Regions from separate parts of the Nitratireductor aquibiodomus genome, predicted to be linked through region 1. Evidence: predicted binding sites of a transcription regulator. Region 1 holds the regulator's gene; each other region holds the start of a gene.

Region 1 (4,848 bases):
CTCGACCAGAACAGTTGCGCCCTTCTTGACAGCGAGATCACCTTTTTTGAAACGACCAACGAAATCGAGTTCGTCGGCTTCAAAATCACGGAAAATATCGCGCTTTCGCAGAGGACATTTTTCACACGGTAAACTGTTGTGAGTGAGTTCTTGTTCTTTTGTCACGGGTTGCCTCAATCCGCTGATAAAGAGGAACGCCATCTTGAACCCTCCGGTTCCGTCAGGAGCATGTCTTTTTTTAATGACAAGTCAGTCAACTAATGAGAGTTCAGAAGAAATGGATTCTCTGGCTTCGGAAGGATGCCCGCTTGAAGAAAACCCTGGACGGCGCACGCGTTCTTCTTGTCGAAGACGAAACCATGATTGCCATGAATATAGAGGCGCTCTGCAAGGAACACGGCGCCGAGGATGTGGTGACCATCACCTCATTCAACGCGCTTGGGCCTGATGTTCTGGAAACGGGCCGCATCTCGACCGCGATTCTCGACATCAGGATCTCAGACAACTGGACGGACGAATTCGCCCGTCTTCTGCAAAGCCGGCGCATACCCTTTATCTTTGCAACGGGCTATGCCGCAAACCATCAGGTCTTCGAGACCTTCAACGGCGTCGCGATTGTCGAAAAGCCCTACAAGGACAGCGATCTTATCGAGGCGCTCGCGCAGGCGATCGGCTCTTCGCCTGCCGGGGCCGGACAGCAACCCGATTAAGCGGTGAAGACCGAATTGGTGATCTGGGTCGAGATGGCATCCGGCCCAAAATCATTCTCACCGGTGATAGCCAGTATCTCCTGCAGCCGCGTGCGGGCACGGCTGACACGGCTCTTGATCGTGCCGACGGCGCAGCCGCATATCTCGGCGGCCTCCTCATAGGAGAACCCTGATGCGCCGATCAAAATGATCGCCTCGCGCTGATCTTCTGGCAGCTGCTCGAGCGCACGGCGGAAGTCCTTGAGGTCGACCGATCCCTCCTGGGGAGGATGAACGGAAAGACGGGCGGTGATGGCACCATCGCTGTCCTCGACCTCGCGTTTGCGCTTGCGCATCTGCGAATAAAACTCGTTGCGCAGGATGGTGAAGAGCCATGCCTTCAGATTTGTGCCCGGTTGATAGCTTGCCTGCTTGTCCCACGCCTTGACGAGCGCCTCCTGAACCAGGTCATCGGCCCGGTCGGCATTCTTCGAAAGCGAAACCGCGAACGCACGCAGACTGGGCACGGCAGCGAGAAGATCATCACGAAAGCCCGGATACACACTCATAGATATCAATCCTTGTTTCCGGCGGTGTCAGCACTGCTCTTCTGCTCGAGCTTATTGAGCAGATCGCTGAACCGGTCCGGAATGTCTTCCGCAATCAAATCGTCGTAGTATTGCCTGAGCTTGCGCCCGATCTCGGAGTTTGCGCCGAGAGGGTCATCCCCCTTCCCACGCCTTTCCACACCGCTTCGGGTATTGGGTTTGCCGTAATTCATGCCCTGTCTTCATCCATAAGGTCTTGTCTCCCACTGGCCCGGGCATATCCGATTGCCTCGCGCCACCACTGTCTTGTGTCTTGCCAAACGCCGCCGATTGGAAATCGTTCCGTCCCTGCGGAACATTTTCGCGGAACGGGCGTTTCACACATCATAAATATACATTGTTCCCATTGCCACGTTACGAGGGAGACCTAAAATCCATGACCCTGTCAGCGCGTATCGCTCCGCACCTTCCCTATCTGCGGCGCTTTTCAAGAGCGGTATCCGGTTCTCAATCGAGCGGTGACGCCCTGGTGGCTGCGGTGCTTGAGGCGCTTATCGCCGACACGAGCATCTTTCCCGAGGCGTCGACCGACAGGATCGCGCTCTTCAGGCTGTTCACATCGCTGTTCGAAACGCTTGATGTGCGAGTGCCCGACAACGCCCCTACCTCCGCCTGGGAGCAGCGCGCCTCGAGCAATCTGTCATCCCTCGCGCCGCGTCCACGCCAGGCATTCCTTCTGGTAGCGGTCGAGAACTTTCGCCCGGAGGAGGCAGCGGAGATTCTGGAGACCGATCTCAACGGCATCAACGCAATGCTGCACGATGCCAGCGAAGAAATTTCCCGCCAGGTGGCAACCGATATCCTGATCATCGAGGATGAGCCTCTGATCGCCATGGATATCGAGGAGATGGTCGAAAGCCTCGGTCATCGGGTTGTCGGCAACGCCCGCACGCACAAGCAGGCCGTCGAGATGTTCGCGAAGACCCAGCCGAAAATGGTGCTTGCTGATATCCAGCTTGCGGATGGAAGCTCGGGCCTCGATGCCGTGAACGAAATTCTCGAAGCGGCGACCGTTCCCGTCATCTTCATCACGGCTTTCCCGGAGAGATTGCTGACCGGCGAACGCCCGGAGCCGACTTTCCTGGTAACCAAGCCGTTCAGTCCTGAAATGGTCAAGGCGCTGATCAGTCAGGCGCTGTTCTTCGATCACCAGGCACGCGCCGCCGCCTGATTGAGTGCTGGCTTCACCGCTTGCTAAGGGCCGCCCTCCACGGGCGGCCTTTTATTTTGCCGGTTTTCTTTCGGCCGGGAACCAATCTCCGTGCGCAGGCGTTTAGCATCCATAACTAAACGGAGAGACAGCATGCTTTACTGGGCACTTATATTTCTGGTCGTGGCGCTCATCGCCGGCGCGCTCGGTTTTGGCGGGATTGCTGGTGCATCAGCGGGGATAGCGCAGATTCTGTTCTATATTTTCCTCGCTCTTCTTGCCATTTCCCTGATCATGGGACTGCTGAGGAGACGCGGCTAAACAAAGGGACGCAACGTAAACGAATGCGGCACCCGGCGAGGCGGACCATCCATGGCTTCCGCTTCGGGGAGACAGTGAAAGGAGAACGCCATGGAACACATCGCTGCGCTTCTTCTGATTGTCGGCTGCTCCGGCAACGTGGCCGAATGCCGCGAACTGCCCGCCCCCACGCCTGTCTATGAGACGTTCGAGGAGTGCGAGGCGGAAAGGCCTCTCTCGATGCGCGAGCTCGAAAATGAGGCTCCGCAGGTTATGGCGACATGTGTCTACGTTGATCCGGCGCTCGTCTACGACGACGCGGTTCTGGAATGGGACATTACGGACGACGGCAAGCTGACGGCCACCCTTGAGCCGGTGACGAGCTTTGCGGTTGCTCGGAACGAACATGGCAGGCCCGCGAGCACGCTTATGAAGTGACCGGACCGACTGCAACAGCATATGAAAACCCCGGCAACCGCGCCGGGGTTTTTGTGTCGGTCTGTCTCAGGCTTCACGGATAGCGTAGCCGGCGCCGCGAATGGTGCGGATCACGTCGGGAAGCCGGCCCTGATTCACGGCCTTGCGCAACCGGCCCACATGAACGTCAACCGTGCGCTCGTCGATATAGATCGTTTCACCCCAGACATTGTCGAGCAGCTGGCTGCGCGAGAAAACGCGGCCGGGATGCTGCATCATGAATTCCAGAAGGCGGAACTCTGTCGGTCCGAGACGGATCTCATTCTTGCGCCGGTAAACGCGGTGCGATTCCCGGTCGAGCACAATGTCGCCGACGGAGAGAACCGTTGACAGCACTTCCGGCTTGGCCCGGCGCAGGAGCGCGCGGACACGCGCCACGAACTCCGGCGTCGAAAAGGGCTTCACGAGATAATCGTCGGCCCCGGTGGAAAGTCCGCGCACGCGATCGCTTTCCTCACCGCGCGCGGTGAGCATGATGATCGGCAGGCGCTCGGTTTCCGGGCGCATGCGAAGCCGGCGACAAAGTTCGATACCCGACACAGCCGGGACCATCCAGTCCAGAACGAGCAGATCCGGAACATTTTCCTGCAGGCGCACCTCGGCTTCATCGCCGCGCGAAATCATCTCTACCTGATAACCCTCGGCCTCCAGATTGTATTTCAGCAGGACGCAGAGCGGTTCGTCGTCTTCAACGACCATGACCTTGGGGGCAATCATGGAAGGCATTCTCCTAGGGCATTGCTACGGCCGACTACGCATCCGCATCGACCGTCATCTGTGTTTCATCGAGCTTCGGCCGCTGGACCGGAAGCTGTTCCCCCGTCACCACATAATAGGCATTTTCGGCGATATTCGTCACGTGATCGCCGATGCGTTCGAGATTCTTGGCGCAGAACAGAAGATGCGTGCACGACGTTATGTTGCGCGGATCCTCCATCATGTAGGTCAGCAGTTCGCGAAACACCGACGTATACTGGATGTCGATCTTCTCATCCTCGTCGCGCAACCGGATCAGCGCTTCGGCATCGCGCTTCACATAGTGCTCGACCACCGCATTGACCTGATGCAGCACCAGACCTGCCATCGCATCGATGGAATGGGCGAGCGTGCGCGGCGTGGCGCTCTGCCCGACCGCGCTCACGCGCTTGGCGATGTTCTTGGCGAGATCGCCAATACGCTCCAGGTCGGCTGCCATGCGAATGGCGCCCACAACGCTGCGCAGATCCTGCGCCATCGGCTGGCGCTTGGCGATCAGCGTGATCGCGCGCTCGTCGAGATCGCGCTGCTTGGCATCCATGATCGTGTCGTCGGAGATGACACGCTGCGCGAGCGCAGTGTCGGAGTTGAGCAGGGCATTGGTTGAGGCGCGGGTCATCGCACCGGAGAGATCGCCCATATCGCGGATGAGGCGGTCGATCTCACCGAGTTCCTCATCGAAGGAGCTGACTGTGTGCTCGCCCATGATCTGGTTCCTTATCTGTGCGTCAACCGAAGCGGCCGGTGATGTAATCCTGGGTGCGCTTGTCATCCGGATTGGTGAACATCTTGTCCGTCGGACCTTCCTCGACAAGATTGCCCAGATGGAACATGGCCGTGCGCTGCGACACGCGCGCCGCCTGCTGCA
Region 2 (4,848 bases), 960 kb from region 1:
CATCTCCGCCTCTGCCAACCCCAAGAGTTCGACCGGCCGGCTCGATATCTTTACCCGCGTGATGACCGACCACGGGCAGGAGTTCGACAAGATCCCAGCCGGCTATTCCGGTCCGCTCTACATGGAGGTGAGCCCGCGCACCTTCCCGATCGTCGTGCGCACCGGATCACGCCTTTCGCAGATAAGGTTCCGCACCGGCAAGGCGCTGCTCGATGAAAGCGCGCTGGCGGACCTGCATGCGCGCGAGACGCTTGTCGCTTCGGACGACCCCAACATCACCGGCGGCGGTATCGCGCTTTCGGTCGATCTGAGCGGCGGCGAAAACGGGTTGATCGGGTATCGCGCAAAACATCACACGGCGCTCATCGACGTGGACCAGCGCGATCAGCACGATATCGCGGACTTCTGGGAGCCGCTGACCGGCGACGGTGCGGGCGGTCTGATCCTCGATCCTGACGAGTTCTATATTCTCGTGTCGCAGGAAGCGGTGCATGTGCCGCCGCACCACGCTGCCGAGATGACGCCATTCGATCCGCTGGTGGGCGAGTTCCGCGTGCACTATGCGGGCTTTTTCGATCCCGGCTTCGGGCATTCGTCCGCTGGCGGAACCGGCAGCCGTGCGGTTCTGGAAGTGCGCAGCCACGAGGTTCCGTTCATTCTCGAACACGGCCAGATCGTCGGCCGTCTCGTCTACGAGCGGATGCTCTCACGCCCCCGTGCGCTCTACGGCGCGGACCTGAAGTCCAACTATCAGGGCCAGTCGCTGAAGCTCTCCAAGCACTTTCGCATGCGCTGACCGCAGGGGTCAGCGCTTTTCGCGCGCCTTCTCGACAGTCAGTGCCTGCACCTCTTTGCGCAGGGCGCGGATTTCATTGAGGATGATTTCCTGCTCGGCCTGCAGGGCCGTGCGTTCTGCCGAAGCCTCTTCATCATGCTCCGCCTGCATGGCCGAGACGATAATACCGATGAACAGGTTGAGCACCGTGAAAGTGGTCGAGACAATGAAGGGGATGAAGAACATCCAGGCGAGGGGATAGACCTCCATCACCGGACGGACAATGCCCATCGACCAGCTCTCCAGGGTCATGATCTGGAACAGCGAGTAGGCGGAGAGGCCAATCGTGCCGAACCAGTCCGGAAAAGAAGCGCCGAACAGTTTGGTGGCCATGACGGCGAACACGTAATAGACGAGACCCAGAAGCAGCATGATGGAGCCCATGCCCGGCAGGGCCGCAATGAGGCCTCCGACCACCCGGCGCAGTGACGGCACCATGCTGACCAGTCGCAGAACGCGCAGGATGCGCAGGGCCCGCAGCACCGAGAGCCCAGCCGTTGCGGGCACGAGGGCAATGCCCACCACCACGAGATCGAAAACGCGCCAGGGATCGCGGAAGAAGTTCTGCCGATAAACCGCCAAACGGGCCAGAAGCTCGGCGACGAACACGCCAAGAATTGCCTGATCCAGCGTCTGGAGCAGTGGGCCGAAAGCGATCATGGCCCGCTCGGAGGTCTCGAGACCGAGCGTAACCGCATTGACGATAATGAGAACGGTAATGACCGCTTCGAAGCGGCGGGATTCGATCAGGCTCTTGAGCGATTGCACGTTTGGCAGTCCGATTGGTGATTTGTAGAATTGAGCGGCAAACAGGTGGGATGGAAATGGGGCGACGTCAAGCCGTCCATAACAGTCTGGCCACAAGCGTATGCTTCATGCGTGCAGACATGCAAACGCACCACGCTTTGTCACGTCAAAAAAAGAGGCAGGGAGCAGTGCTCCCTGCCTCGTTCATCATTCATTTGTGTTGGCGGTTCTCAGCCGATGGCTTCACCATCTTCGCGCCAGACGGAGATCACCGCCGAGCGGGGCTTTCCGTTGCCGTCCGGCCAGTTGCCGCCCGGATGCTGGATGCCGACGAACGCGACCTTCCTGTCCGCCGACCAGGTCAGGCCGGTCACTTCGGCGCCGTTCGGTGCAGTGAGGAAGCGGGCGATTTCGCCGGTCTCGGGATTGCCCACCAGCATCTGGTTGTTGCCCTGCCCCTCGAACTCGCCTTCATTGCTGTCGTCGCCATCGGTCTGGATCCACAGCATACCGTCGGAAGAGAAAGCCATGCCGTCGGGCGAGTTGAACATATTGCCTTCGTTCACATTGTCCGACCCGGCATAGACATTGTTGTACGCCTTCGGATTGCCGGCCATGACGTAAAGGTCCCAGGTGAACGTGTCGGCGCCATGGTCCTCGCCTTCCGGCCGCCAGCGAACGATCTGGCCGAAATTGTTGGTCTCGCGCGGGTTGGGGCCCCCGACGGGCTGTTCATCGCCACCGGCATTGGCCTTGACGCCGCGGTTCTTGTTGTTGGTCAGGGCGCAATAGGCCTCGACCCGCAGGGGGTTGGCGGCCACCCATTCCGGACGGTCCATTGTGGTCGCGCCGACTTTCGATCCTGCCATGCGTGAGAAGACGAGGATTTCCTCGATCGGCATGCCGGTGGTCTCCGGCGTCAGGGCCAGCCATTCGCCGGTCATGTCGTCATTGAACCTGGCAGCATAGAGCGTGCCGTCCGAAAGCAGCCCATCCGTAGGCTGGCCTTCGGCCCAGGTGCCATTGGATACGTAACGATAGATGAACTCGCCGCGCTCATCGTCGCCCATATAGACCACGACGCGCCCGTCGGCAGCCTGCACCATCTCGGCGTTTTCGTGCTTGAAACGCCCGAGCGCGGTGTGCTTGACGGGTGTCGATTCCGGATCAAGCGGGTTGATCTCCGTCACCCAGCCGTGACGGTTCGGCTCGTTGGGTTCCCTGGACAGGTCGAAACGCTCGTCGAACTTCTCATAGGCGTAGCGGCCTTCGCCGCCGATGCCGTAGCGCACTTCGCCTTCCGTGGCTTCGTGATCGGGAACCTGGCCTTCCGTGGTTTCACGTCTGGCGGTCGTGCCGAAATAGCCGTTGAAGTTCTCCTCACAGGTCAGATAGGTGCCCCAGAGCGTCTTGCCGGAGCCGCAATTGTTCATGGTGCCTTTAGGTGCGAGGCCTTCCGGATCGGCGTTGGTCTTGACCAGATCGGAGCCCGCGGCAGGGCCGTCCATGGTCATCGGCGTCTCATGCGTGATACGGCGGTTATAGGGGCTGTCGAGCACCACGGCATAGCCATCGCCGCTGTCGGCGATTTCCAGCACCGTCACGCCCTGCATGTTCTTGAGCAGTTTCACCTCGTCGGCATTGCGGGGCATGCCTTCTGCTTCTGCCGGCAGGTTGATCTTCGGGTTCACATATTCGGAATTGATGGCAAGGATCGTCCTGTCGCCGTCGACAAAGGTCTCCATGCCGTCCGTGTTCTCACCGAACACCCTGTCCGACATTTCGACCGGCACGCCCGTTTCGGGTGAGTAGGCGCCTTCCGCATCCTTGAAGAGCGGGTCGCCCCAGCGCACCAGTGGCTTCCAGCCATAACCCGCAGGGACGTGAATTTCATGGTCGGTGGCAATCCCGATTGGCTCGAAATTGAACGTCGCGCCCTGCGCCTTTGCAGACGACGTGGAAGAAAGAACGCCCGTTCCCATAACGGCTGCAGCAGAGCCGAAGGCCAGCACACCGCCCAGGAACCCGCGACGCGAAATGGCGCGCTCCACAACGGCGTCAAAGGCGTTGTTGTCAGGGCGCGGGTCGCGCATTTCGTCGAATTCGTCCCACGACAGGCGAACGATATCCTGCTTGTTCATGACGGCAGTCCTCTGGCTGTTTGGCTGGATCGAGCCGCCTGTGGCGGCATCTGCCGGTAGTCGTAGCGAATGCTTGCGACAGGATTGTTACATCACTGTGTCCAGACGGCGAGACTGACGTTAAATTGAAAAGGCCGACCGTGGCGTACGGTCGGCCTTTCAGATGATCGTCGCATTACCGGTTTCGGAGAGACTAGAACTTCACCGCGGTGTGGAAGGTGAAGGTGCGGCCTGGCGCGTAAACTGGATCAATGCCACCGCGGTTCGAGCTTGCGGCAAAGCCGGTGCGCTCAAAGTAGGTTTCATCGAACAGGTTCTCGACGCCGACGCGGATGGTCATGTTTTCATAGGACGGAGGTGTCCACTCGGCATATGTGTTGACCACCGTGTAGGCTGGCTGGTCGTAAAAACCTTCTGTCGTGGCATACGCATCGGAAATCTTGCCCGCCCACGCCAGCGATGCGCCGAGCTTCAGATTGTAGTCGGGGATTTCATGATCGATGTAGAGCGTGGCCATGTCGCCAATCGGCATGAACGTTCCGCTGTTGGGCAGTGCCGACACACCGCCCACTGTCACCTTGGCCTTGGTGAACGTGGCACCGATCTTCGTATTCTCCCAACGGTAACCCGCATTCAGCGTCACACCGCGTGAGCGGGCCTCGTCTGGAGAATTGTGCAGCGTGCTGCCCGTTCCCCATTCATAAACGGGAAGGCCGTCAATGCGCGTATCGAAGAAGGTCACGCCGGCGTTCCAGTTCTCGCCGCCGAAATTCGCACCCACTTTCAGGTTCTGCGCCGTGCCGGCGCTGAAACCGGGGTCCGTGGTGAAACTGTCGTCTCGGGCATGCACATAGCCATAGTCGCCGATCACATAGCCAAGCCAGGTGCGCGAGGCGCCTGCAAACACCTCGAAATGATCGTTGAACTTATAGGAGACCGTTGCGTTCACGCTGGCGCCGCTGTCGGAGAACTTGTTGTCGTTCCAGTCGGTGAAGCGATGCCCGTCATAGCGCACGCCGGTCGACAGGTTGAGGCCGTTGTCGAACTCGAAGCGCCCCTGCGCGAAAGCGCCGAGCTGAAAGGTCGAGAAGTCGCGGTAGCGGCGATTGTTGTTGCCGTAATTGT
Region 3 (4,848 bases), 1.3 Mb from region 1:
CTCGTATGTGGGGTCAGAATGGGTGGTCGCATGCGAGGTTTCGAAGCAGCCACCCTGATCGATGGCGACGTCGACCAGCACGGCGCCCTTCTTCATGCCCGAAAGCATCTCGCGGGTGACCAGTTTGGGCGCTGCAGCGCCCGGAATGAGCACGGCACCGACGATGACATCGGAGGAGAAGCACTCTTCCTCAAGTGCCTCGACGGTGGAATAGCGCGTGTGGACGCGGCCGTTAAAGATGTCATCCAGCTCGCGCAGGCGGGGGATAGAGCGGTCGATGATCGTCACATCGGCACCGAGGCCGACCGCCATCTTGGCCGCATTGAGGCCCACCACGCCGCCGCCGATGATGGCAACCTTGCCGGGCAGAACGCCGGGCACGCCGCCAAGCAGCACGCCGCGTCCACCATTGGCTTTCTGAAGCGCGGTGGCGCCTGCCTGGATGGCAAGGCGGCCCGCGACCTCGGACATCGGAGCGAGAAGTGGAAGCCCACCGCGCGCGTCGGTGACGGTCTCGTAGGCGATGGCAGTGACGCCGGAATCGACCAGGCCGCGTGTCTGATCCGGATCGGGCGCCAGGTGGAGATAGGTGTAGAGGATCTGGTCTTCGCGGAGTTGCACCCATTCCGAGGGTTGCGGCTCCTTGACCTTAACGATCATGTCCGACCTGGTGAAAACCTCTTCGGCCGAGCTGGCGATGGTGGCGCCGGCTGCACGGTAGGCGTTGTCGTCGGCACCGATGCCGGCACCAGCGCCGGCTTCCACGAGCACATCGTGTCCGTGCGCCACATATTCGCGCACGGAGCCCGGTGTCAGGCCGACGCGGTATTCATGATTCTTGATTTCCTTCGGGCAGCCGACGCGCATCCGTGTCTCCTCCGACGTTTTGCGAATTTTCTGGCTTAATGAATGAGACCACAAAACTGGCCGAACGTCTTTGCGAAGATGTTTGCGCTTGGTGGTGTTTTTCGCTATTTTTTGCGCAAAATAGAAATTCTATGGGAGGAAGTTCGATTTATGGCCCTTGATAGGATTGATATCGCTATTCTGGAAGTGCTCCAGAAGGATGGGCGGATCTCCAATTCGGCGCTTGCTGAGAAGGTGGGGCTCTCCCAGTCGGCCTGTTCCCGCCGTCTCGACAATCTGGAGAAGAGCGGTGTTGTCAAGGGATACCACGCCCGGCTCTCAAATGCAGCCCTTGGACATGGGGTTACGGTGATTGTGCATATTTCGCTGTCGGGACAGTTCGAGCGGACGCTCAGCGAGTTCGAAGCAGCCGTGCAGCGTTGCCCGAATGTGGTGTCCTGCCATCTGATGTCGGGTGAGTACGACTATATTCTGCGGATCGCTGCGCGCGACCTGCAGGACTATGAGCGTGTCCACAAGGAGTGGCTGACGGGCATGCCGCACGTGATCAAGATCAACTCGGCTTTTGCATTGCGCGAGGTGGTCGACCGGACAGGCGTGGGGCTGAAGCCGCAGATGGCGTGAGGCCGGTGGGCATCAGCCGGCGGTGACGATGCGATCCATCGGAATGTCGTGCGGCTGGGGATAGATCGTCGGGAGTTGCGAGAAGGCGTATCCGATGCCGACGAGCAGCGGCTTTCTCGGCAGGGCGGCAATCGTGCGGTCATAGAATCCACCACCATAGCCCAGCCTGTAGTTGCCTTTATCGAAACCGACCAGCGGCGAGACGACGATATCGGGAACGATCTCTTTGTCGGTTGCCGGAACGGGGATGTTCCAGACACCGCGTTCGAGTGTGTCTCCGGGACGATAGGGGCGAAAGACAAGGGGCGCGGCTTTCTGGATGACGACCGGCAGGGCCGTCATGGCACCGCGATCATGGAGCGTGGCAAGCCATGGGCGCAGGTCCGGCTCGCCCCGGAACGGCCAGTAGAGGCCGATCACGCGGCCCGATGGATCGCCGATCAGAGCGTCGAGCTTCTGCGCGATGATGTCTGCAAGGTGGGTGCGTTCGGCGGCGGGAACGGCTAGGCGCTCGGCGATCAGGCGGTCGCGCGTGGCCTTGCGCCAGCGACGCACCTCCGGCCAGACTTCCGCGCTTGAGATGCCGGCGCGACCGTCCAGTTCATGCATGAAACAGGGTGGCGAGGCATGAGGCCTGGTTCTGTCGCCCGGTGTGTCGCTCATCCTCGCGTCTCCTCCGCATTCGCTGCAGCCGGATCCGATGCTGCTGCATTTGCTGTCCGGGCGCTGTTCTGCATGCGACAGGGTTCGCTCACAACGTGCCGGTCGACTGTCATGCGCGCGTCACGAGATTTTGCTGGAAGTCTCGGCGCGACGGCGCAATCATGCTCCTTCGCCGGTTCCTTTTCAAAGGCCCAGGAGAGACGATCATGATGTCCGCATACGCCTCCATGTCCCGCCGTTCGTTTTTAGCAGGCTCGGCTGCTGCAGGTTCTCTGGTGCTGATGCACCCTTTTTCCGCCAAGGCTTCGGTGAACCAGGCGCATCTGCGCATTATGGAAACCACCGACCTGCATGTGCATGTCTTTCCCTACGATTATTACGCCGACAAGCCCAATGACACGATGGGGCTCGCCCGCACGGCGTCTATCATCGACGCAATCCGCGCCGAGGCAACGAACTCGATCCTCGTCGACAATGGCGATTTCCTCCAGGGCAACCCAATGGGCGATTACATCGCCTATGAGCGCGGCATGCGCGAGGGCGACATCCACCCTGTCATCAAGGGGATGAACACGCTCGGCTATGATTGCTCGACGCTTGGCAATCACGAGTTCAATTACGGGCTCGATTTCATGTTCAAGGTGCTTGCGGGCGCGAATTTCCCCTTTGTCTGCGCCAACCTGACCAAGGGGCAGCTTGCCGCCAGCGGCCGCGGCGATGACTTGTTCCTGAAACCCTACGTGATCCTTGACCGGATGGTGAAGGACGGCGATGGCGCGGAGCACCCGATCCGCGTGGGGCTTATCGGCTTCGTGCCGCCTCAAATCATGAATTGGGATTCCAAGCATCTGACCGGCAAGGCGATGACACGCGACATCGTTCGGGCGGCGGAGGCCTGGGTTCCGCAGATGCGCGAGGAGGGCGCCGATATCGTGGTGGCGCTGTCGCATTCGGGCATTGGCCCGGCGCAGTATGAGGAAAATCTCGAGAACGCTTCGCTGCTACTTGCCGGTGTCGAGGGTATCGACGCCATCGTGACCGGGCACAGCCATCTCGATTTTCCCGGTCCGAAGTTTGAAGGGCTTGAAGGTGTCGACAACGCCAGGGGCACGATTGCCGGGAAACCTGCCGTCATGGGTGGCTTCTGGGGATCGCATCTGGGTCTGATCGACCTGCTTCTGGAAAGGGACGGGCAGAGCTGGGTGGTGGTGAACGCGACGTCCGAGGCGCGCCCAATTTTCAAGCGTGTGGAACGCCAGACCGAGCCGCTGGTCGAAAGCAAGGCGGAGGTCGAGGAAGCGGTGCGCGAAGACCACGAGGCAACGCTGAAATATGTGCGCACCGCGGTGGGCAAGACGTCTGCGCCGCTGCATTCCTATTTCGCGCTGGTGGCCGACGACCCATCCGTGCAGATCGTGAGCCAGGCACAGACCTGGTACATCACCGACATGCTGAAGGATGGCGAATACCGGGATCTGCCCGTGCTTTCGGCGGCTGCGCCCTTCAAGGCCGGCGGGCGCGGCGGTCCGGACTATTACACGGATGTGCCAGCGGGCGATGTGGCGATCAAAAACGTCGCCGATCTTTATCTTTATCCCAACACGGTGCAGGCCGTTCTGGTGACGGGTGCGGATTTGAAGGAATGGCTGGAGATGTCGGCCGGCATTTTCAATCTGGTGGAACCCGGCAAGTCGGACCAGCCGCTGCTCGACCCCTCGTTCCCGTCCTACAATTTCGACGTGATCGACGGCGTGACCTATCGGATAGACCTGTCCCAGCCACCGAAATATTCGTCCAAGGGCGAGCTCTTGAACGCGGATTCGAACCGCATCGTGGATCTGCAGTTCAATGGCGCGGCGGTCGACCCGGCTCAGAAATTCATCGTCGCTACGAACAATTACCGTGGTGGGGGCGGAGGCAATTTTCCGGGGATAGGGCCGGACAAGGTGATCTTTGCTGCACCGGACACGAATCGCGATGTGATCGTGCGCTATATCGTGGAGCAGGGAACCATCAACCCATCCGCAGACGCCAACTGGACCTTCAAGCCTCTGGCCGACACGTCGGTTCTTTTCGAGACAGGCCCCAAAGGCGCGGAATTCGCGTCGAGTGTCGAGGGTGTTTCGATTGAACCGGCTGGCGAAGGGCAGGAAGGTTTTGCGCTCTACCGCATCACGCTTTAGCCAGGGGCAGGAAGGGCTGGGCTTTGCGCCTGGCCTTTTTTCTTTGCGAAACAGTCTTTTGTTCGGCGGCGTTGAGGTTTTGATTCCGCTCCTGCGGCGTGACGCTGCATTGACATTCAGGCGATGCGGCGCGATTTGCGGGCACATTTTCAGGAGACAGGCCCGTGATTCGACACATCGTTTTCTTCAGCGCCAGAGACGAGGCCGACGTGGAGCGGATTGCCGAGGGCCTGCGTATGCTGGCCGATATTCCGCACTCCGATTTTTTCGAGGTTGGCATCAACCGCAAGGTCGACCAGATCGGCACCGAAGTGGATGTCATCGTTTACGCGGAGTTCCGCGACGAAGCGGCGCTGGCAGCATACAAGGCAGACCCGATCTATGAGGCGTGTACGGCCAGGGTGCGGCCCCTGCGCGAGATGCGCATCGCCGCCGATTTCGTTTCCCGGAAAACCGACTGACGGGCACGTCAGCCGGCGTTTTTGACCGATTTATAGGCGTCCAGCGCGCG
Region 4 (4,848 bases), 1.5 Mb from region 1:
CCAAAGGGAACCGGTTGCCGGTCCCCAGAAGCGCCATATAAGGCATGTTCCTCCGATAATTGTGATTTTTGCGAGAAGAAGGGTGGAAATGACACGCGAACTGGCCACAAACACCGAAGGTTTTCCCATTGCAGGTGTCTTCACAATCTCCAGAGGCTCACGCACAGAGGCGCGAGTCGTCACCTGCACGGTGAGCGAAAACGGCGTTCGCGGCCAGGGGGAATGCGTGCCTTACCCGCGCTACGGCGAATCGGAGGACAGCGTAGTCGCTCAGATTGAGGCGGCGCGTGAGGATATTGCCAACGGCATCAGCCGCGCCGACCTCGTCTCCTCGATGCCAGCCGGCGCCGCCCGCAACGCTGTCGACTGCGCTCTCTGGGATCTCGAAGCGAAGCTTTCGGGCAGGCGCGCTTCCGCGACGGCCTGCACCATCCCGCCACGCCCGTTGCAGACGGCGTATACGATTTCGCTCGCCGCACCTGAGGAAATGGCAGCACAGGCGCGCGCGCATGCAACGCGCCCTCTCCTGAAGGTGAAGCTCGGCGGTGAAAACGATGCGGCACGCATTCATGCCGTGGCGGGTGCGGCCCCCGACAGCCGCCTGATCGTCGATGCCAATGAAGGCTGGACCGAAGAAAACATCCGCGAAAACATGCTGGCGGCAGCAGAATTCCACGTTGCCCTGATCGAACAGCCCCTGCCCGCCGGAAAGGACGGAATTCTGCGCGACATCCCACACCCTGTGCCAGTATGCGCGGATGAGAGCGTGCACACAGCCGACAGCCTACCCGAACTTGCCGGGCTCTACGATTTCGTCAACATCAAGCTCGACAAGACCGGCGGTCTAACAGCGGCGCTGGAACTGCGCGACCGCGCCCGTGAAATGGGCTTTGGCGTGATGGTGGGATGCATGGTGGGCACGTCGCTCGCCATGGCGCCGGCGGTGCTGCTCGCCCAGGGTGCCGACTTTGTGGATCTGGACGGCCCGCTGCTTCTGGCGAAAGACCGTCCGCACGGACTGAGCTATTCCGGCTCACTGGTCTCGCCCCCCTCGCCACAGCTCTGGGGTTGACGGGGGCTGGACGATCAGGGCCGCTCAGGCGGCCTTGATCCGGTCCCCCTGAAATGCAGCAACGACGGCGCGCTCCTGCGAAGCCGCAGGCTCTACCTCGAGAATCTGCGCCCACGTGATGATCTCGAAGCTGCCGTCGAAATTCTCGGCAAGCGCCGTGCAGCTTTCCACCCAGTCGCCCGTGTTCATATAGCTTATGCCGCGAATGTCTTCCATCGCGGCATGATGGATGTGTCCGCAGATAACGCCGTCAACCTCGGAGCGCTGGGCTTCCTGGGCAAGCACGTCCTGGAACGAGCTTATGAACTTGACCGCCTTCTTGACCTTGATCTTTGCCCAGGAAGAAAACGACCAGTACGGACGCCCCAAAACCCGCCGCACGCGCGCGATGACGCGATTAACGACGATGGCGAGGTCGTAGGCCTTGTCGCCCAGATAGGCAAGCCAGCGCACATTGTGCACGACCTGGTCGAACTGGTCGCCGTGGATGACAAGAAATCTGCGCCCGTCTGCGGCCTCGTGGATTACCCGGTCGGCGACGACGATGCCGCCGAAATGGACGCCCTGGAACGAGCGAAGAAACTCATCGTGATTGCCCGCGATATAGGTGATCTCGGATCCCTTGCGCGCCTTGCGCAGGAGCTTCTGCACCACATCGTTGTGCGCCGCCGGCCAGTGCCATGACCGCTTGAGACGCCAGCCATCGACAATGTCTCCGACCAGATAAATCTGGTCGGCATCGTGATAGCGCAGAAAATCGATCAGAAACTCGGCCTTCGCCGGCTTCGAGCCGAGGTGGATGTCGGAGATGAAAAGTGCGCGAAATCTGCGGTGTTCAGCGCCGGTCATTGTCCCGCCTGAGCCTTGTTAAGTCGCGCATTCTATGGCCCGATTCATGTCACAGACATATGACGATTACCGTTTCGATACGGGAAAATGGCTGTGCAGGACGGCAAAACGCCGCGCCGGGCACGATTCCGGCTTATGAAACTGCTTCTCGACATTCAGCGCTGGAAAAAGCGCGGGCGAGCGCCTAAGCACATGAGACGATTCATACCGTTTGAGCGCTGCAGCCCATCAGGGGTCAATAGCGCCTGAACACCGTGCCGCAAGCCAAACGGCCACGCCGCCAGAGCCATGATGTGGAGCCGCTGATGTCATCCAAAAACAAGAAACCACAGAGATCAGAATTCGACGAAGCCGCGCTCTTCTTTCACCGGCACCCCACTCCCGGAAAGCTGGAAATTCAGGCCACCAAGCCGCTGGGCAACCAGCGCGACCTGGCGCTCGCCTATTCGCCCGGCGTTGCCGCCCCCTGCATGGCCATCCATGATGATCCGAAAACCGCGGCCGATTATACGGCACGGGCCAATCTCGTCGCCGTGGTCTCAAATGGTTCAGCCGTGCTCGGGCTCGGCAATATCGGCCCGCTCGCTTCCAAGCCGGTAATGGAGGGCAAGGCGGTTCTATTCAAAAAGTTTGCCGGCATCGACGTGTTCGACATCGAGATCGACGCACCGGAAATCGACCGCATGGTGGAGACGGTCGCGGCACTCGAACCGACCTTCGGCGGCATCAATCTGGAGGACATCAAGGCACCCGAATGCTTCGAGGTCGAGGAACAGTTGAAAGCCCGCATGGGCATTCCGGTGTTCCATGACGATCAGCACGGCACAGCCATCATTGTGGCCGCGGCGGTTTTGAACGGTCTTGAACTCGCCGGCAAGGACATCGCCTCGGCAAAGATAGTTTCTTCGGGCGCGGGAGCGGCCGCGCTTGCCTGTCTCAACCTGCTCGTTTCGCTCGGTGCGAAGACCGAAAACATCTGGCTTACAGATCGGCACGGCGTCGTCTATGAAGGCCGCAGGGAGGAGATGGACCGCTGGAAAGCGCCGTATGTGAAAGACACGGACGCCCGCAAGCTGGCTGAAGTGATCGGCGGAGCGGATGTGTTTCTCGGGCTCTCGGCGGCTGGTGTGCTAAAGCCGGAAATGCTGGCGGACATGGCCGAGAAACCGCTGATCCTGGCGCTCGCCAACCCTGTGCCCGAGATCATGCCGGACGTGGCACGCGAAGCGCGGCCTGACGCCATGATCTGCACCGGGCGCTCGGACTTCCCGAACCAGGTGAACAACGTTCTGTGCTTCCCCTACATCTTCCGCGGAGCGCTCGACGTGGGTGCGACCGCGATCAACGAAGAGATGAAGCGTGCTGCGGTCAAGGCAATCGCAGGCCTTGCCCGCGAAGAGCCATCCGATGTCGCAGCGCGCGCCTATTCCGGCGAGACGCCGATCTTCGGTCCGGACTTTCTGATCCCTTCACCCTTCGATCCACGCCTCATCCTGCGCATCGCACCGGCGGTTGCCGAAGCGGCCATGAAGAGCGGTGTCGCGGCGCGCCCCATCGAGGACATGGACCAATATCTCGACCGGCTAAACCGCTTCGTGTTCCGCTCCGGCCTCGTGATGAAACCTGTCTTCTCGGCAGCCAAAGGCGCAGGCACCAAGCGTGTGATCTATGCAGACGGCGAGGACGAACGGGTGCTGCGCGCAGCCCAGGTCGTGATCGAGGAAGGCATAGCCGAACCCATCATCATCGGCCGTCCGCACGTGGTGGAAACGCGCCTCAAGCGCTATGGCCTGCGTATTCGTCCCGGCGAGGATTTTTCGATCATCAACCCGGAAGACGACCCGCGCTATCGCGACTATGTTGATCTTCTGGTGCAACTGGCCGGCCGGCGCGGCGTGACGCCCGAAGCCGCGCGCACTCTTGTGCGCACGAACACCACGGTAATTGCCGCCATCGCCATGATGCGCGACGAGGCGGACGCCATGATCTGCGGGCTTGAAGGCCGCTTTGAGAAGCACCTGCGCTACGTGGACATGATCATCGGCAAGCGCGAAGGCGTCTGCGATCTTTCCACCCTCTCCATGCTCATCTCTCAGTTCGGTGTAACCTTCTTTACGGACACCTATGTCACCCTTTGTCCCTCCGCCTCGGAAATCGTCGAAACGACGATCCTTGCGGCGGAGGAGATCCGTCGTTTCGGCATAGAACCCAAAGCAGCGCTTCTCTCGCACTCCAACTTCGGCTCACGCGATTCCGAGAGCTCGATCAAGATGCGCGAGGCGGCATCGATGTTGAAACGTGTTGCCCCCGATCTCGTGTCCGACGGTGAGATGCACGGCGATTCCGCACTTTCGGAGGTGCTACGTCAGCGTGTGTATCCGCAGGCATCGCTCTCCGGCGAAGCCAATCTTCTCGTGTTCCCAAGTCTGGACGCAGCAAACATAACGCTGACCACATTGAAGATCATGACCGATGCGCTGCATGTCGGCCCGATCCTGCTCGGAACGGCCATGCCCGCCCACATTCTGACCCCCTCCGTCACCTCGCGCGGCGTCGTGAACATGACCGCACTTGCGGCCGTCGAAGCCCTGCAGAAGAGCAAGGCCGTGATGACGAACTGAAATTTCCTGCAAAATTTGGTTGCTGCCAATTCATCAATACGCGATAAGGTTGCATTTCTAACTGTAACTTAACCTGATTGGCCTATCTTTCGCCAATTGGCTGACGGTTTCCGCGAAACCGGAACGGGCGTGTTCGCGTGTCAGTCAGTGTGGGCAGACGGGGCGCGGAATGCATCTGGGTGGCAAGTATTTATTGCGTATTGTTTTTGTGTTTGTCACTGCCGCGCTGGGCGCGGCGGCAACAGTCGCCGACGCCAATGCGAAATCGCGAACGTGCAGAAATCTCGAAATGCAGCTTGCGGCCGC

Evidence for each region. The regulator PhoB, encoded in region 1, activates phosphate uptake and scavenging genes when phosphate is short. The targets are predictions, from matches to a motif close to TGTCATNNANCTGTCAT.
Region 2: a site for PhoB is predicted at 3,799-3,815, ahead of BLW55_RS14460 (PhoX family protein). Genes of this name have one in related genera too.
Region 3: a site for PhoB is predicted at 2,262-2,278, ahead of BLW55_RS03585 (bifunctional 2',3'-cyclic-nucleotide 2'-phosphodiesterase/3'-nucleotidase). Genes of this name have one in related genera too.
Region 4: a site for PhoB is predicted at 1,970-1,986, ahead of BLW55_RS02850 (UDP-2,3-diacylglucosamine diphosphatase). Genes of this name have one in related genera too.

Annotation. Positions count from the first base shown of each region.
Region 1 covers NZ_FNSL01000001.1:2,068,752-2,073,599, forward strand. The annotation lists gene BLW55_RS09810 (Crp/Fnr family transcriptional regulator) at 1-201, opposite strand, end outside; gene BLW55_RS09815 (response regulator) at 309-710, shown strand; gene BLW55_RS09820 (sigma-70 family RNA polymerase sigma factor) at 707-1,258, opposite strand; gene BLW55_RS09825 (NepR family anti-sigma factor) at 1,264-1,470, opposite strand; gene BLW55_RS09830 (response regulator) at 1,674-2,468, shown strand; gene BLW55_RS09835 (DUF1328 domain-containing protein) at 2,601-2,768, shown strand; gene BLW55_RS09840 (hypothetical protein) at 2,859-3,185, shown strand; gene phoB (phosphate regulon transcriptional regulator PhoB) at 3,252-3,938, opposite strand; gene phoU (phosphate signaling complex protein PhoU) at 3,976-4,686, opposite strand; gene pstB (phosphate ABC transporter ATP-binding protein PstB) at 4,709-4,848, opposite strand, start outside.
Region 2 covers NZ_FNSL01000001.1:3,030,744-3,035,591, forward strand. The annotation lists gene BLW55_RS14450 (2'-deoxycytidine 5'-triphosphate deaminase) at 1-796, shown strand, start outside; gene BLW55_RS14455 (ion transporter) at 806-1,603, opposite strand; gene BLW55_RS14460 (PhoX family protein) at 1,813-3,723, opposite strand; gene BLW55_RS14465 (TonB-dependent receptor domain-containing protein) at 3,917-4,848, opposite strand, start outside.
Region 3 covers NZ_FNSL01000001.1:752,682-757,529, reverse strand. The annotation lists gene ald (alanine dehydrogenase) at 1-867, opposite strand, end outside; gene BLW55_RS03595 (Lrp/AsnC family transcriptional regulator) at 1,018-1,491, shown strand; gene BLW55_RS03590 (5-formyltetrahydrofolate cyclo-ligase) at 1,504-2,154, opposite strand; gene BLW55_RS03585 (bifunctional 2',3'-cyclic-nucleotide 2'-phosphodiesterase/3'-nucleotidase) at 2,364-4,337, shown strand; gene BLW55_RS03580 (Dabb family protein) at 4,502-4,798, shown strand; gene BLW55_RS03575 (cryptochrome/photolyase family protein) at 4,807-4,848, opposite strand, start outside.
Region 4 covers NZ_FNSL01000001.1:587,688-592,535, forward strand. The annotation lists gene dgcA (N-acetyl-D-Glu racemase DgcA) at 89-1,072, shown strand; gene BLW55_RS02850 (UDP-2,3-diacylglucosamine diphosphatase) at 1,097-1,921, opposite strand; gene BLW55_RS02855 (NADP-dependent malic enzyme) at 2,227-4,542, shown strand; gene BLW55_RS02860 (DUF2865 domain-containing protein) at 4,712-4,848, shown strand, end outside.